DNA from 4 places in the Virgibacillus carmonensis genome. Region 3 is predicted to be linked to each of the others. Evidence: riboswitches for the same ligand, from Rfam matches in the RefSeq annotation. Region 3 holds a riboswitch; each other region holds the start of a gene.
The links. A riboswitch is a leader RNA that binds a small molecule or an ion and turns the genes downstream of it on or off. The one in region 3 is predicted to bind S-adenosylmethionine.
Positions count from the first base shown of each region.

Region 1 (4,201 bases), on a different contig from region 3:
GGGATTAAGGGAACCGGGTCCTGTTGAGCCATCACAACCGCCGAGTACATTAAATGTGATTACTTGAAACTTTTCTGTATTAATGTACTTTTGCTTACCAATTAACCCATGCCACCATCCTGGTGATTCGGTTGTACCGACTGTAATATGATTTCCTGTTAGAGCATGACATACTAATATGACCGGTGCATCAATTGGCCCAACACGCTCATATTGTAATGTTACGTCATCGATTACTTCACCAGAAATTAGAGGGAGTGGGCCAATGGATATATTTTCTGTTGTTGAAAAGGTTTTCTGAAATATTTCCATATGACCCCTCCTTCGTTTAAACTTCAACAGGTATATTTAATGGGCTATTTCCCCTTATACGGATTGTTTCATGAAAAGGGTTTTTACCAGAAATAACGGTAATTCCAGCTGCCTCAGCGTTTTCTAATGCTTGATCGGAAACTGCCGGCTCTTCAGCCCAAACTATTTTCACCTGTTTATTAATGAGTTGTTCAATTGTTGTTGGTAAAACCTTTCCATTAAACCAAACTGCATCAATGTCAAACGGAATATCTGCTAGTTGTTTGTAGGAACTTTCCTGTTCTGATTCAGTAATTGGTACAATATAAAAGCCCAATTGCTGTAGTTGCTCTGCACTTCTATTTAGATGGCTCGAAGGATCACCAGAATCAAAAAATGCAATTACTTTCTTACTTACAGCACCCTGATCTCTTTTAAAAGGTGAGCCGACCAACCATTTTACAGTGTCTTCTGTTGTTAGAGGAATCGTTAGGTCTTCATTTGTTGCTTTTGCAATAGCTTGATCTAAATCGGTTAAAATATCTTCTGTTGATTCAATACCAATTGAAAGTCGAATTAATTCTTCAGAAACGCCACTTTTTTCCAAGTCTTCCGCACTTAGTTGTTGGTGTGTTGTTGAAGCTGGGTGAATAATGAGTGATTTCGCATCTCCAACATTTGCCACGTGTGACCAAAGTGTAACGTTGTCGATCAATTTTGTACCTGCTGCGCGACCACCCTTAATCCCAAACGTTATGATAGAGCCATAACCATTTTTAAAGTATTTCTTTGCCAATTCATAAGATGGATGTTCTTTTAGTCCAGGATAGTTAACCCATTCAACTGCTGGATGGTTTTGCAAAAAGTCGGCGACTTCTTTGGCATTTTTGTTATGTCTTTCAATCCGTAAATGCAATGTTTCCAAACCTTGTAAAAGTAAAAACGCATTGTGTGGACTCAAACATGCCCCGATATCGCGCAATAGCTGCACCCGTAATTTTGTTGCAAATGCTGCTGGGCCGATATCCACGTAGCGAATTCCGTGGTAACTTTCATCGGCTTCAATAAATCCAGGGAATTTTTCATTATCAAAGTTAAAACGGCCGCCATCCACAACAATCCCGCCAATCGCGGTACCGTGACCTCCAATCCATTTTGTAGCAGAATGGACGACTATATCAGCTCCCCAAGTTAGTGGCTTGGTGATATAGGGCGTTGCAAATGTGTTATCAATAATAAGTGGAATGTTGTGACTGTGAGCAATCGCTGCAATTTCCTCAACATCGAATACATGTAAGCTAGGATTGGTGATAATTTCTCCAAAAACAGCTTTCGTTTTATCTGTTATTGCTTCTTCGATCTCACCAGGATTAGTGGCATTGACAAACTTAACGTTAATTCCATATCGAGGTAACGTATTAGCAAACAGGTTGTAAGTTCCACCATATAAATTACTATCGGCAATGATTTCATCACCTGCACCAGCAATATTTAAAATTGCGAGTGTTATTGCTGCCATTCCAGATGAAGTCGCTACTGCAGCAACACCATCCTCAAGTAATGCAACACGTTGTTCGAAAACATCAACGGTAGGGTTGCCAATCCGTGAATAAATGTTCCCAGGCTCCTTTAATCCGAATAAGTCTTGTGCATGTTCCGTATCGCGAAATGAATAGGAAGTTGTTTGGTAAATAGGTACAGCCCGAGATCCTGTTGCTGGATCAGGCTCTTGACCACCATGCAGTAGTACAGTTTCTGGATTGTGAAGATTGAAATTTGACATTAATAATTCCTCCTTTTGTAGTTGGCCTATTATTAATGGTCTGGTAGGTTAGAAAGGAGGGAAAACAAAAATCCCCCTTCCTAAGAAGAGGGCGTTTATGTAACGACGATCCTCCCCTTATCTTCCAGATCATAAATGACCTGTAGGATTTAGCACCTTTCAAGGCTAGAAATCTAGCTTGATGGTTGCCGGGCATCACAGGGCCTATTCCCTCCGCCACTCTTGATAAGAGTTATTTAAATTTAATGACAATTATATATCTAAAAATGTTCATCCGTCAACAGTTATTTGAAAAAATATTTAAATTTAGTTTAAGTTTAATTTGAAAGCAATCTAGATTATCGATAAACTGGAGCAAATAAGTCTGATAAGAGGTGTTCCAATATGCGAATGTTTTTAGTAATGTCTTGTCTGTTTTTCCTATTAGTTGGATGTTCTGAAAAACATAAAGTGAAAACCCCGACTCCTAATGAACAACGCAAGGTGGTTGCTCAAAATCTAGACGAACCCTGGGAAATACAACTTGCAAATGGTACGTTTTATATCAGTGAGCGAACTGGGGCAATTGTAACTGTAAAAAATGGAGAGCAATCGAAGAAAACCGTTAGCTTTGAAAAGAATATATCAAATCAGCCTGAAGCTGGTTTATTAGGCATTGCTATGCCAGCGAATTTTACAAAAACAAAAGAGGCTTTTGCTTATTATTCATACCAAGAAAATGGGGAATATTATCAACGTGTCATTAAAATGAAAGAAGCTTCGAACAATTGGAAGGAGATAGAAGTATTGCTAGATAAGATTCCAGGTGGGAAATTTCATCAAGGTGGCAGAATCGCGATTGGACCAGATGACAAGGTATATATTACAACTGGTGATGCCACTGTAGAAAGTAATGCTCAAGTCCTGGACAGCCTGTCTGGTAAAATTTTGCGAATGAACTTAGATGGATCTATTCCGAAAGATAATCCGTTTGAAAATTCCTATGTATATACGTATGGTCATCGTAATCCACAAGGACTTGCCTGGGATGAAGAAGGGGCGTTGTATGCAATGGAACATGGATCAAATGCTCATGATGAAATTAACCGAATTCAAAAAGGTAATAATTATGGATGGCCAATAATTCGTGGTGATCAATCAAGGGAAGGGATGATTGAGCCAGTTGTTCATTCAGGAGAATCAACATGGGCTCCCTCAGGTATGGCATATATAGATGGGGAATTTTATTTCGCTTCTTTACGCGGAGAAGGTGTACGTGAATTTGATCCTTTCAGTAATGAAGTGAAACTATTAATAGATAATCTGGGTCGTGTCCGTGACGTACTGGCTACAGAAAAAGGGTTGTATGTTATAACAAATAACACGGACGGACGTGGCGACCCTGCTGAAAATGATGACCGTTTAATCTTTATACAGCAATGAACATAGAAGAGGCTGTTCACTAGCAGTCTCTTTTTGCATTTAATAATAATTGATTTTGCCATTCTAAGATAAATCCCCTAATCCAAAAATTATTGTAAGCAGTAGTGAATGTTTTCAAAATAAATGGTTAAATTAAACAGTTGAATGTAAGCCCTTGCATTACATGTATATACAAGTTATACTATTTCAGTAAACATGTATATACAAGTTTAAAAGAGAAATAGAAATGAGGGAGCACTTACTATGAGTAACAATGAAATCATATATGCACCGCTTAGTGGTGAAATTAAGCAGCTTAATGCTGTTCCAGACCCAACATTTTCTGAAAAGATGATGGGTGATGGATTAGCAATAGAACCAAGTGACGGAAAAGTTGTAGCACCATTTGATGGTAAAGTTGTACAGATATTCCCAACTAAACATGCGGTAGGTCTTGAAAGCAAATCAGGTATTGAGGTTTTAATTCACATCGGTTTGGAAACGGTTTCTCTTGATGGAGAAGGTTTCGAAGCGCATGTAAAACAAGGCGATCAGGTTAAAACTGGAGACCCACTCGTAACTTTTGATTTAAATTTTATTAGAGAAAAAGCGAAAAGCACAATAACACCAGTAATTATGACAAATGGTGAAGCGCTTGAAATGCTTGATAAGACTGAGGACAATGTGGTGGAAGCAGGTAAATCAGTATTATTTCACACCGCACTG
Region 1 is NZ_JBYQFJ010000010.1:54,320-58,520, reverse strand. Features, by position in the region: gene metX (homoserine O-acetyltransferase MetX) at 1-312, opposite strand, end outside; gene AC3G7N_RS10030 (PLP-dependent aspartate aminotransferase family protein) at 329-2,074, opposite strand; SAM riboswitch class I at 2,189-2,306, opposite strand; gene AC3G7N_RS10025 (PQQ-dependent sugar dehydrogenase) at 2,459-3,496, shown strand; gene treP (PTS system trehalose-specific EIIBC component) at 3,740-4,201, shown strand, end outside.
Region 1: linked by a shared signal. The riboswitch ahead of AC3G7N_RS10030 (PLP-dependent aspartate aminotransferase family protein) and the one ahead of AC3G7N_RS15095 (homocysteine S-methyltransferase family protein) in region 3 are both predicted to bind S-adenosylmethionine.

Region 2 (4,201 bases), on a different contig from region 3:
AGATTACTGACTAATCCCAGTTGGTGATGAGGTACTTTCAATGCTTGATCTAGATCGGCGATTAAATCTTCCACATGTTCCAGTCCAACAGAAAGTCTTAACAATCCATCGGTAATGCCTCTTTTTTCTCTTTCTTGCTTGGGCATTGCAGCATGAGACATTGTTGCTGGATAAGAAAGAATCGATTCGACCCCTCCAAGGCTTACGGCAAAAACAGGTAGTCGAATTTGTTCGACGAATACTTTAGCTGCAGCTTTATTTGGTAAACGGAAAGAAAGAACAGCACCAAAACCTCTAGAATGCCTAATATGGATTGAATGCCCTGGATGGAAAGTTAAACCAGGATAAAACACTTCTTCAATTAGCGGATGATTATGTAAATAAATAGCTATTTTATTTGCGGATTCGGATGACTGTTTTAGACGGGCGCCTAATGTTTTGATCCCTTGGATGAGGGTATAAGAATCCTGAGCCCCTAGTATGGATCCAAAGGAATTTTGAATAAATGCTAACTCCTCCCCAAGTTCCGTGTTCCTTGTCACTGCTAAACCGGCAATAACATCGCTATGGCCTGATAAAAATTTAGTGGCACTATGTAGCACGATATCAACTCCTAGTTCAAGCGGTTTTTGGTAGAGTGGAGTCATAAAGGTGTTGTCAAGAAAGGTTAAGCAATGATTAGCTTTAGCAACCTTTACTACGCCTTCAATATCTGTAATGTTTAAACACGGGTTAGATGGCGTTTCCATGTAAATCACCTTCGTATTTGGTTGGACTGCTCTAGCGGTTTCATTAAGATCTGTCATATTTACAAATGTGTGATCAATCTTGTACTTAGTTAACACTTCTGTTATAAAACGATACGTACCACCGTAAACATCCTCAGAAACTAGCACATGGTCGCCAGCAGAAAGTAGCATAAAAGCAGAAGAAATAGCTGCCATTCCAGATGCAAATGCTAACCCTTTAACACCACTTTCTAATTCGGCAATTGTTTGTTCCAATACTTGCCTTGTCGGATTTCCTGATCGACTATAATCAAATGGGCCAAAATGATCAAAGCTATCTTGGTGAAAAGTGGATGATAAATAAATAGGGACGTTTACTGCACCTGTTTTCTGTTCAACGTCCACATTTGATAATGCGTGAATTAATTTTGTTTCCAATTGATTCCTGTCAAAACTCATAGCCGGTCAACCTTCTTTCCTAAGGTTGAAAATACTTGTTTTAGTTCTTCTATTAAGTCTTCTGCTCGTTCAATTCCAACAGAAAAACGCAATAAGTGATCGTCTATTCCACGACGTATTCGTTCCTCTTGAGGAATTTCTGCGTGCGTCTGAGTTGAAGGGTAAGTAATAAAACTCTCTACTCCTCCAAGACTTTCTGCAAAAGTAATCAACTGCAGATTCTCTAAGAAGGGCTCCATCCAATCCCTTTCTTTTAGCCGAAAGGAAAGCATGCCACCCTTTCCTGGATATAAAACGTCAATAACACTAGGTTCACTTCTTAAATACCCCGCTATTTTCTTTGCATTCTCTTCATGTCGTTCAATCCGTAAAGCCAGTGTTTTCAACCCCCTGATTAATAGCCACGAATCAAAAGGGGGCAGTACCCCACCAGAAGCATTATGGTTTTCAGATAACCTCTCGCAGATTGCTCTTCCTTTAGCAATAACTAATCCAGCTAGCACATCATTGTGTCCACCGATGTATTTAGTTGCGCTATGAATTACGATATCGGCCCCGAGTTCCAGTGGTCGCTGCAGATAAGGGGTTAAAAAAGTATTGTCAACAATAAGTAAGAGGTTGTGTTTATCAGCAAGTGTTGCAAACTGCACGATATCGATTTCCTGCATTAATGGATTAGTTGGGGTTTCGATAAATAATGCCTTTGTACAATGTGTAATCAACTTCTCTGTTTCATGGATATCCGTAAACTCTGAATAAATTGTTTGTATATCATAGACATCTGAATAATGCTCAAGTAAACGGTATGTACCTCCATAAATATCTTCTGGAACAATTAATTCATCTCCTGTACGGAAAAGGGAAAGGGCTAACTGAATGGCAGCCATTCCGGAACTGCAGGCATACCCAGAATCACCAGTTTCCAAGTTTGCAATTCCTTCTTCCAAAATAGCTCGAGTTGGATTTTTTGTACGTGTATAGTCATATCCAGTAGACCTGCCAAGTCCTTGATGCTGGTATGCTGTTGACAAATATAGCGGTGGATTTACAGCACCTGTAGTCTCATCACTTTTATTACCTAATTGCACTAATCTGGTTTCTAAACTTTTAATAGTCATGTCATTCATCCTTTTCATATGAAATAAAAAAATTAAGGACCCTCTAGAAAGAAGAAGGTCCCTAATAACGAAAGCAATCTTCTCATCTACTAGGTAGGTAAAAACCTATTGGAATTAGCACCATGACCTAAATGGCTGGTTGCTGAGACATCGTCGGGCCAATCCCTCCGTCTCTCTTGATAAGAATAGTTATTTAATTTTACGAAAAGTTTAATTTCCAATACTTTAATATACATTGGAAAATAATGCAAGGGATAAATGGCTTTTTTTAAGAGCAAAAAAAGAAAAATTTCGGCGATGATCTGTCTAGCTCCAGCGCCTAGACACTCGAGACATAAGCAGTTCACTTACGCGCGAGGAAACCCATCCACACTGCACCGCTCTGCTTATGCTTGTCGTGTCCTTCAAGGGGCCCTGAGCTTTTTATAAAAATGAAAAAAACAAAATTCCTATATTTCACTCAAACAAAGTATAAAAACTTCTAAGTGATTAGGTTTAAAATAAATTTTTTTTACTATCAAAGAGAAGGCGAATACCGATTTTTTCTAAAAATCTTTTTATTCCCTGTTGACATTCAATGATAACAACTGTAGAGTTTGTAATAATTTAAAACTGAATATGCAATTTTCTTATCCAGAGAGGTGGAGGGACTGGCCCTTTGAAGCCTCAGCAACAGATTTTTAAATACTGTGCTAATTCCAGAAGTGAAAAACTTGGAGATAGGAAGAGTAACTAGCGATAGTGCCTACCTCTTCTTGTTTTTTTAGAAGGGGTTTTTAATTTGAAAGAATAGCTTTTATCTGGAGGGGTGTAGTATGAATAACGATACGGTCACATATAGTGATTTCCCTGGAGATCCTTTTCAAGAATGGGAACAAGACGATTTCACAAAAGGAGCATCTGGAATTCTAAGGTGGGCTTATGAATCATACGGGGATTCGATCGTTTATGCATGCAGTTTTGGTGCGGAGGGAGTTATATTAATTGATTTGATTTCCAAGGTGAAAAAGGATGCGAAAATTGTTTTTCTTGATACGGAGATTCATTTTAAGGAAACATATGAACTTATTGACAAAATAAAGAAAAAGTACTCTAAACTTTCTATTCAATTAAAAAAACCTGACATAACGCTGCAGGAACAGGCTGATGAGTACGGTTCAGCCTTATGGGCACGCGATCCTAACCAATGTTGTTTTATTCGAAAAATAAAGCCTCTTGAAGAAGCTTTAAGTGGAGCTCCAGCTTGGATTTCTGGCCTTCGAAGGGAACAGTCTCCTGCCCGTAAGAATACCAATTTTGTTAATAAGGATGAACGATTTAAATCCATCAAAGTTTGCCCATTAATTCATTGGACTTGGGGTGATGTTTGGGAATATATACGAGTAAACAACCTGCCATACAATGAATTGCACGATCAGGGATTCCCAAGTATTGGCTGTATACCATGTACGTCACCGGTATCAAATTCCGATGGTTCTCGTGCTGGTAGATGGGCTGGGGTTAATAAAACAGAGTGTGGACTTCATACCTCTAGTTGATGTTCTAATTAGATTCATCTTGATTGGAAATTGGAAGACTTTTAGATTAAATCCGAGTAAACTGATTTGCTTACAATGCATTATGTGAACAAGCTAAAAATAAGGTGGTGATTTATACCTGAAATATTTTTGATTAACCATTAAAAATATGTAAGCACGATATATTCAAAAAAATAATTTTGTGTGAGGTGAATATCTTTGCAGTTACAGGTAACAAACAGCCCTTTTAATCAAGAGCAAGCGGAGAACCTTAATCGTGTTCTGCCAACACTTACAGAGTCACAAAAAATTTGGTTGGGCGGGTATTTGTCTGCTCCCCAGGTTACGGAATCTTCGGTATCGGCTGGTTCACTGGTGC
Region 2 is NZ_JBYQFJ010000011.1:7,761-11,961, forward strand. Features, by position in the region: gene metC (cystathionine beta-lyase) at 1-1,187, opposite strand, end outside; gene AC3G7N_RS10550 (methionine biosynthesis PLP-dependent protein) at 1,184-2,305, opposite strand; SAM riboswitch class I at 2,385-2,491, opposite strand; SAM riboswitch class I at 2,932-3,031, shown strand; gene AC3G7N_RS10555 (phosphoadenylyl-sulfate reductase) at 3,121-3,843, shown strand; gene AC3G7N_RS10560 (assimilatory sulfite reductase (NADPH) flavoprotein subunit) at 4,042-4,201, shown strand, end outside.
Region 2: linked by a shared signal. The riboswitch ahead of AC3G7N_RS10550 (methionine biosynthesis PLP-dependent protein) and the one ahead of AC3G7N_RS15095 (homocysteine S-methyltransferase family protein) in region 3 are both predicted to bind S-adenosylmethionine.

Region 3 (4,201 bases):
TGCTGTGGAATGAAACTGCCAGGATTTTCTGTTCGTAATTCCAATGCCTTTTTAATAGCTCCAGGCATTTTTTCTTCGCTTGGAACTAATACAACTTCCGCACCATAAGCTTTTAAAATATTTCTTCTTTCCATTGTGCTGTTATCAGGCATGATCATAATTGCCTGGTATCCTTTCGCAGCTGCGGCCATGGCGAGTCCAATCCCCGTATTCCCACTAGTCGGTTCAATAATCAGGCCACCTGGTTTCAATAATCCCGTTTCTTCTGCAACCCTGATCATATTTATCGCTGCGCGGTCCTTGACACTTCTGCTTGGGTTAAACATCTCAAGTTTAACAAAAACTTCTGCGGCATCATCCGGGACAAGCTTGTTCAACTTTACGATTGGTGTATCTCCCATCAACTCTGTTACATTATTTACAACTTTCATTCAAGACACCTTCCCAACTTAATTCCGAGTATTCCTCTCTATATGTTACTAATTAACTTCTGGTCTTTACAAACTATTTGTCTTGCTACTTTATTATGAGTGATATTAAGAAAAGCGCAAGCGCCTTGTAAGACACGACAAGCATAAGCAGAGCGGTGCAGTGTGAGTGCTTTGCTCGCCCGGAAGCGAACTGCTTATGTCTCGAGTGTCTAGGCGCTGGAGCTAGACAGACACGAAAAGCGTAAGCGCCTTGTAAGACACGACAAGCATAAGCAGAGGGGTGCAGTGTGAGTGCCTTGCTCGCGCGGAAGCGAACTGCTTATGTCTCGAGTGTCTAGGCGCTGGAGCTAGACAGACAATCGCCAAATTTTTATATTTTCTTTGATACTTGAAAAAAGCTTGTAGAAAAACCTTTTTTCTACAAGCTTTTTTTCAATGCCCAATTATGCTTTCGACCGATAGCTCAAATTATGTTCTTTTAGTGTTTCGTCTTTTCCAAATAAGAAATGCTTCTCCATATCAGGGGAGTATTTTGAATTAATTGTCTCAACGCCTACCGCTTCTGCCACTGCACGAAGCATTGCTGGTGATGCCCCACAACACAAGCCAATATAATTAATGCCGATATCCTTTGCCTCTTTTGCCCACTCTGCTAATTCATAGCGATTATGGTAAAGAGGGTCCAGTGCTGTCGGGAAGGTTGTTTCTAAAGGTAAATGACAGCTGCATCCTCCATCAGGCAGATTAAAGAATGTCGGGTTTTCTTCACTTGTGCGGTATGGAATAGGCAATCCACCCACATATCCACCAACATTTTTTCGTATGTCCGCGAGATATGGTTGCATCGTGTGAGGACCCCTGAAGCAATTCATGCCAACAACTAGCGCACCTTTTTCAGATAGGACTTTACAAGATTCATCGACAGTGTAGCCGTCTCGTAAAATATTTTCTCCCATTAAACCAAATGTAATGACTGCTGGTAAATCTTGTTTTTGAATTTCCTCTAAAGCGATAAGTGCTTCTTCATGGTAATAAAACGTTTCACCATTTATGAAATCAACTCCTTCTTCCTTACACCACTTCACCATTTCGGCAAATATATTTCTTACTTTGGTCTTAGATTCAGAGTCTTCTGGATCAAAAATATTCGTATTTGATATATTTCCAGCCACCAACGCTTCTTCTTTTGTATTTTCCTTGGCAACCTCTTTTGCGAGACGGATAGCATTTCTATTTAATGGCTCTAGTAACTCTTCTTTCCCAATGATACGCATTTTTTCCCTGTGGGCATTATATGTAAAAGCTAATACAACATCAGAACCAGCATTCATATAATCCCTGTATGCTTGTTTAAGCGCTTCAGGGTTATCCAGCGCCACCTCGGGAACAAAGGAACCAGCTTGTAAATATCCCCTTCGTTCCAATTCGAATAAATACCCTTCCCCACAAATAACAGTACCTTCTCTTAAACGTTCTTCCAAACTACGCTTCATTTCTTTTCCTCCTCGTATACTTTCATTAGCCAAAAATAAAACCCCTTCTTATATAAGAAGAGGTTTAGGCACGTGGCTAGTTACTCTTCTTATCTCCAAGCTTTACACTTCTGGAATTAGCACAGTATTTAAAAAACCTGTTGCTGAGGTTTCAAAGGGCCAGTCCCTCCACCTCTCTGGATAAGAAAATTACATTATTTAATTATTAATTAGGTTACATGTGTTGCTATTGAATGTCAAGTATAGATTTATAATATTTCGAAATAACTCAGTAAATTCTTTTAGACTACGAAATTATAGAGGCCAGCTATACTCCATTGCCTGTCGGTGAGAAAACTAAACTTGAATCTCCTCTATAACCGATTCCAATTCACTAATAGATGCTTCCACTATTCTTTCATACAGGCGCAAAATAGACTCTCCATAGTCGTCTCCCGGGACGGCCCATTTACCATTTAGGGCCTGCCATGTTGGTGCGCTCCCCCGTTGAACTAGATCAAAACGCGGATCAATCAATGGATACTTATCAGGCAATGATTCCGTAGAAGCATAGGCAAACAGGTGTTGAATGTGTGCAAGAGCTCCATCTCTTGGGGTGGCAAAACTAGCACCTTGATTATCAGGTCCCGTAGCACCAATCCCAGCATAATTATTCTGCCCAGATTCAACGACACCTGTAAAACGGAAGTAGTCGGTTTCATGCAAGGCTTGTGCGAAAGCAATATCTCCTTTAATACCATAATACTCCCCGAATTCTAAATAATATCTTCCTAATGCGGGCGCATTTGGATTAATAGCATGCACATAACGATTTAACTGTTCTGGAGATAAAAGAATTGGGCCTGAAATTGGATATCCTGAAATAATAGTTTCTTCCTGATCCCGGTCTTCAACAATAAAAGCATTTTCAATCCCTGCTTCTTTAACTCTTGCTAAACGTTCCTCTGCATTTTTCCTGTTCTCAAAAGCTCCAGCTTGAACACGATACCAAGTTTCACCAGTTATATTGGTTGGGTCGACAAACGCAGGGATCCCCTTGGTATCAAGATAATTAACCCGATTGTCTGCATTTTCCCTTTCCTTAAAAGATCCTGCAATGACATGATAGGTCGTTACCATAGTAGTTTCCTCAAGAATATAAGCGTCGCCTATTCCCGCTTCCTTAACCTCCGTCAATCGCTGTTCCGCATTAGCTCGATTTTCGAAAGCACCAGCCTGTACACGGTACCAAGTATCACCAGATACAGTGATTTCACCAAAGAAAGCAGATATCCCCTTGGAATCAAGGTAAGCCACCCGTTCTTCAGCGTTCGCTTGTTCTTGAAAGGATCCAGCAATCAATTTATACAGTACATCCGATGATACTTTTTCCAGATTAAAGGCACGCTCCAGACCATTTACATGCCCCCGGGCTACTTTTTGTCGATAGGAGGGGTCGGCCAATTTCGTTGCATTGCCTGCATTATCAATAAAACCATTTTCCGTTAATAAGGCTGGCATTATCGATTCTCGCAATACATGAAAGTTAGCCTGTTTTTGCCCCCTATCCGTTAATTCATTAACAGCAGTAATTTCACTGTGCAAGATATCCTGATACTGCGCTGTCAGGGATGAATCAGATAACCCAATATAAATATAATCCTCATATCCTTGCGCAGAACCATTGAAGGCATTGCAATGAATCGACAAAAAATAGTCCGCATTCCATGCATTGGCTTCATTTGTGCGTTCTGCTAAACTTACGGAAGTATCTGTTGTACGGCTCATATTCACCTCAACATCTTTATATTCGTTGTTCAGCAGATCACGGATACGTAAGGCAATATCTAGTACAATATTCTTTTCCTTTAAACCTTGTCCGCTAGCGCCTGGATCAGAACCACCATGACCTGGATCTAAATAAATTTTAACCATTAAATTCCCTTCTCTCTAATTATTTGCCACGGATTTGTAAAAACTACTGAGTACTTGGCAAATTAGTACTCTATTTATTCTATGATTCGAGGAGAAAACCCGCTGGGGCAGCTGTGCTTAAAAACCTGAAAACAGGTGATTGTCCAAGTTTATGTTCTAGTCAGGAGATTCATAGAGTTTAGTTTAGAGGTAGAAAAATAATCAATCAAACCTATTAATTATTAATGCCTGCCACCTGAATATACTCAGGTGGCAGGCATGGTAGAAAAAATATCTATTCTGTCAACAACGGATAATATCCTTCTTCATTATGTGTTTCTCTTCCTACAAGTGGTGGGTTAAACACACACACCATGCGCATTT
Region 3 is NZ_JBYQFJ010000021.1:26,234-30,434, reverse strand. Features, by position in the region: gene cysK (cysteine synthase A) at 1-431, opposite strand, end outside; gene AC3G7N_RS15095 (homocysteine S-methyltransferase family protein) at 875-1,924, opposite strand; SAM riboswitch class I at 2,011-2,111, opposite strand; partial or broken gene AC3G7N_RS15090 (SPOR domain-containing protein) at 2,261-3,025, opposite strand; partial or broken gene AC3G7N_RS15085 (N-acetylmuramoyl-L-alanine amidase) at 3,050-3,838, opposite strand; gene AC3G7N_RS15080 (ectoine synthase) at 4,113-4,201, opposite strand, start outside.

Region 4 (4,201 bases), on a different contig from region 3:
ATAAGCAATGTAAAGGTTATTTTTTTCATAAGCTCAGGTCCTTTCTTTCGAATAGAATAGTGTCTAAATAGTTTATGAAATCCATGTAAATGTGTGATTGCCTATACTAGGAAAAAGTGTGGTTTGTAGAATGGGACAGACAGAATACTAGCGATTATAGTTCTTTACTGTCCAAGTGCTAGACAGTTTTAGAACACAAAAAAACCGGCCTTTGTGTAAAGACCGGTTTTTTTGTGAGTATTAACCTCTATATAATGGACCAGCGTTACTAATTTCATCACTGGCTTGTGTGAATTTCTTAAAGTTTTCATGGAACTTCACTGCAAGCTTTTTCGCTTCTGTATCGTAAGCTTCTTTATCTTCCCACGTTTTCTTTGGAACTAAAACTTCATCAGGAACTCCTGGGACATGCATAGGGGTTTCCAATCCAAAGATATCATTCTTTGTTGTTTCGACCGTGTTTAGTTCACCTTCAAGTGCTGCATGAATCATAGCGCGAGTATAAGAAAGCTTCATGCGATTTCCGACGCCGTATGATCCACCGGTCCAACCAGTGTTTACTAAGAAAACATTTGAGTTAAATTGATCTATTTTCTCACCTAACATTTTTGCATAGGTTGATGGTGCAAGTGGCAAGAATGGTGAACCAAAACATGCAGAAAATGTTGCTTGTGGTTCTGTAACTCCACGTTCTGTTCCGGCTAACTTGCTTGTATATCCACTTAAGAAGTGATACATTGCTTGCTCTTTTGTTAATTTACTGATCGGTGGTAACGTTCCAGATGCATCAGCTGTTAAAAAGATGATGGTATTTGGGTGACCAGCAACGCTAGGTGTTACAATATTATCAATATTTTCTAATGGATATGCTGCGCGGGTATTTTCAGTTAACGATGTATCATCATAATCTGGAATACGTGTATTTTCATCAAATCTAACATTTTCTAACACTGAACCAAATCGGATAGCATCAAAGATCTGTGGTTCTTTTTCTTGTGACAGGTTAATACACTTTGCATAACAGCCACCCTCAATATTGAATACACCGTTTGGACTCCAGCCATGCTCATCATCACCAATCAAACGACGATATGGATCAGCTGAAAGTGTTGTTTTACCTGTTCCAGACAGGCCAAAGAATAAAGCAACGTCTCCTTCTTGCCCTACATTTGCAGAGCAGTGCATGGATAACACTTCACGTTGTGGTAAAAGGTAATTCATAACAGAGAAAATGGATTTCTTAATTTCTCCAGCGTACTCAGTTCCACCAATTAGAATAATGCGTTTTTTAAAGGAAACAAGAATAAACGTTTCTGAATTCGTTCCGTCAACTGCGGGATCCGCCTTGTACGTAGGTGCAGAAACAATAGTAAATCCTGGGTCATGTGATTGTAATTCTTCATCATCTGGTGTAATGAACAATTGTCTAGCGAATAGGTTATGCCATGCATATTCATTGATGACTTGAATTGGTAAACGGTATTTTTTGTCAGCACCTGCAAAACCTCTAAATTGGAATAATTCATTTTTTTCTTTTAAATAATTCATTACTTTTGTATATAGGTTTTCAAATGACTTTTCGTCAATTGGTTGGTTCACTGATCCCCATTCAATAAAGTTTTCACACGTTTCATCGCGAACGATAAATTTATCATCAGGGGAACGGCCGGTATACTTACCGGTAGTTGCTTGAATGGCACCGGATGACATTAATGTACCTTCATTTCGATCCAGTATTCTTTCAACTAAACGAGACACAGATAAGTTTTTTTGTACCTTCTTATGGGAAATTAATTCTTCTAGTAATGATGATTGTTCCACCGATTTCATGTATGATACCTACCTTTTTGGATGGATTTTGTTTTTAAAAAATAAGTTTTATTTATATATGTTTGTAAATCTGTTTATTAGTATAACACATTTATAAAATTAATCCATACTAATCTATTATTTTATATGCAAACGCATAAGAAAAATTTCGTATTAAGTTAAAAAAAGTTGACATCATTAATTGATTTCGGTACGATTAATCTCGAACGGATACTCTCTTATTCAGAGTTGGCGGAGGGACAGACCCTATGAAACCCAGCAACCATCACTTTTGTGAAAAGGTGCTAACCTGATGCAAGGATCACTCCTTGAACAATAAGAGGAAATGGCCACAACACCTTTCCTCATGAATACAGGAAGGGCTTTTTTTGTTTTAGGAATTTAAATATACTGAACCTTGGTTACAGTAATTATAATAGTAGCCATATCCAGCTACAGCGCTTAGCGGCTAGTGGACTTCATCTTCACTTCATCACAGCAAAAGATTCATTTTTGACTTTCCCCATTACGGGCGATAAGTCAAGTTCATCTAATCTTGCACAGGTCAATCAGTCCATACGCCACTGACCAAGCGCTTCCGCTTTTGTTTTCATACTGGAAAGACAGAGATCCGTAACTCATTATAAGGGGAGGATTTAGCCATATGGCTGCAAATCGTCGTTTATTCACATCTGAATCTGTTACTGAAGGGCATCCTGATAAAATATGTGACCAGATATCAGATTCCATTTTAGATGAAATTTTAAAAAAAGATCCACTTGCACGTGTTGCGTGTGAAACAACTGTAACAACCGGGTTAGTATTAGTTTCTGGTGAAATTTCTACCAATACGTATGTAGATATTCCAGCAATCGTGAGACAAACGATTAAGGATATTGGCTACACCCGTGCAAAATATGGTTTTGATGCTGATACCTGTGCTGTTCTAACTGCAATTGATGAGCAGTCAGCTGATATTGCAGGAGGGGTAAACACTGCACTTGAAGCACGTCAAGGTAAAATGACTGATGATGAAATCGCTGCAATCGGTGCTGGGGATCAAGGATTAATGTTTGGCTACGCTTGTGATGAGACGAAGGAATTGATGCCTCTTGCCATTTCGTTAGCGCACAAACTAGCGAAAAGACTAGCAGATGTTCGGAAAGATAAGACGCTGGATTATCTGCGTCCAGATGGTAAAACACAGGTAACTGTGGAGTATGATGAAAATGATAATCCTGTAAAAGTAGATACTATTGTTATTTCAACCCAACATCATCAAGATATCACTACCGAACAAATTGAAAAAGATTTAATTGAACATGTAATTCGTCCTGTTGTACCAGAGCAACTATTAGATGAAACAACAAAATACTTTATTAATCCTACAGGTCGATTCGTAATTGGTGGACCACAAGGTGATGCGGGACTTACTGGCCGTAAAATTATCGTTGACACGTATGGTGGATATGCTCGCCATGGTGGAGGAGCATTTAGTGGGAAAGATTCTACGAAAGTGGATCGCTCGGCGGCATATGCGGCGAGATATGTAGCAAAAAACATTGTAGCTGCTGATCTAGCTAAAACGTGTGAAGTACAATTAGCGTATGCAATTGGGGTAGCGGAACCAGTATCTATTGCTATCAATACATTTGGAACTGGAAAAGTAAATGAAGAGGACTTGGTTCAAGCAGTAAGGAAGTTATTTGATCTAAGACCAGCAGGCATAATACGGATGCTTGATTTACAAAAGCCTATCTTCCGAAGTACATCAGCGTATGGACATTTTGGTCGAACAGATATCTTATTCCCTTGGGAAAAGACAGATAAAGTAGAGGAATTAAAAGCTCTTACAACTAAATAGTAAACATAAACGTCACGACTTTCCAATTTTGGTGTCGTGACGTTTTATTTTTACCTTTTACAAATCTGATTCCTCTTGTACAAATCTATTTCGCATTTCAGGAGAAGGGATCATACACCTATCCTTTTTTCCAAACCATTTATATCTGTTCTTAGCAAGCACTCCATAAAAAAAGTCTCTTATGGGTTTTGGAATAATAATAAAGAAGTAAGCCATTTTCCAAGTTCCTTTTAACTTCCTGCATACTTGAAGTGCAGCTGTTGACTTATAATAACATTTACGATTATCTACTAGTATGAAACTATCAATATCATTTGGGATGTGCTGTTTCTCTACAATCATTTTACCAACCTTACTTTGTAACGAGGCAAATTTATAATGACCTTTTGGATCTCTTTTGATAATAAATTGAACGCTCCAGTTACATAAGTTGCACTCTCCATCAAATAATATAATTTTATTCATCCAAATCTCACCTCTGAGTTACTAGCGCTTTTTATTTTACAAAGATGTATTATGTTTATAATA
Region 4 is NZ_JBYQFJ010000047.1:9,042-13,242, reverse strand. Features, by position in the region: gene AC3G7N_RS19515 (ABC transporter substrate-binding protein) at 1-29, opposite strand, end outside; gene pckA (phosphoenolpyruvate carboxykinase (ATP)) at 241-1,830, opposite strand; SAM riboswitch class I at 2,046-2,152, shown strand; gene metK (methionine adenosyltransferase) at 2,474-3,673, shown strand; gene AC3G7N_RS19500 (thiol-disulfide oxidoreductase DCC family protein) at 3,731-4,138, opposite strand; gene AC3G7N_RS19495 (gamma carbonic anhydrase) at 4,175-4,201, opposite strand, start outside.
Region 4: linked by a shared signal. The riboswitch ahead of metK (methionine adenosyltransferase) and the one ahead of AC3G7N_RS15095 (homocysteine S-methyltransferase family protein) in region 3 are both predicted to bind S-adenosylmethionine.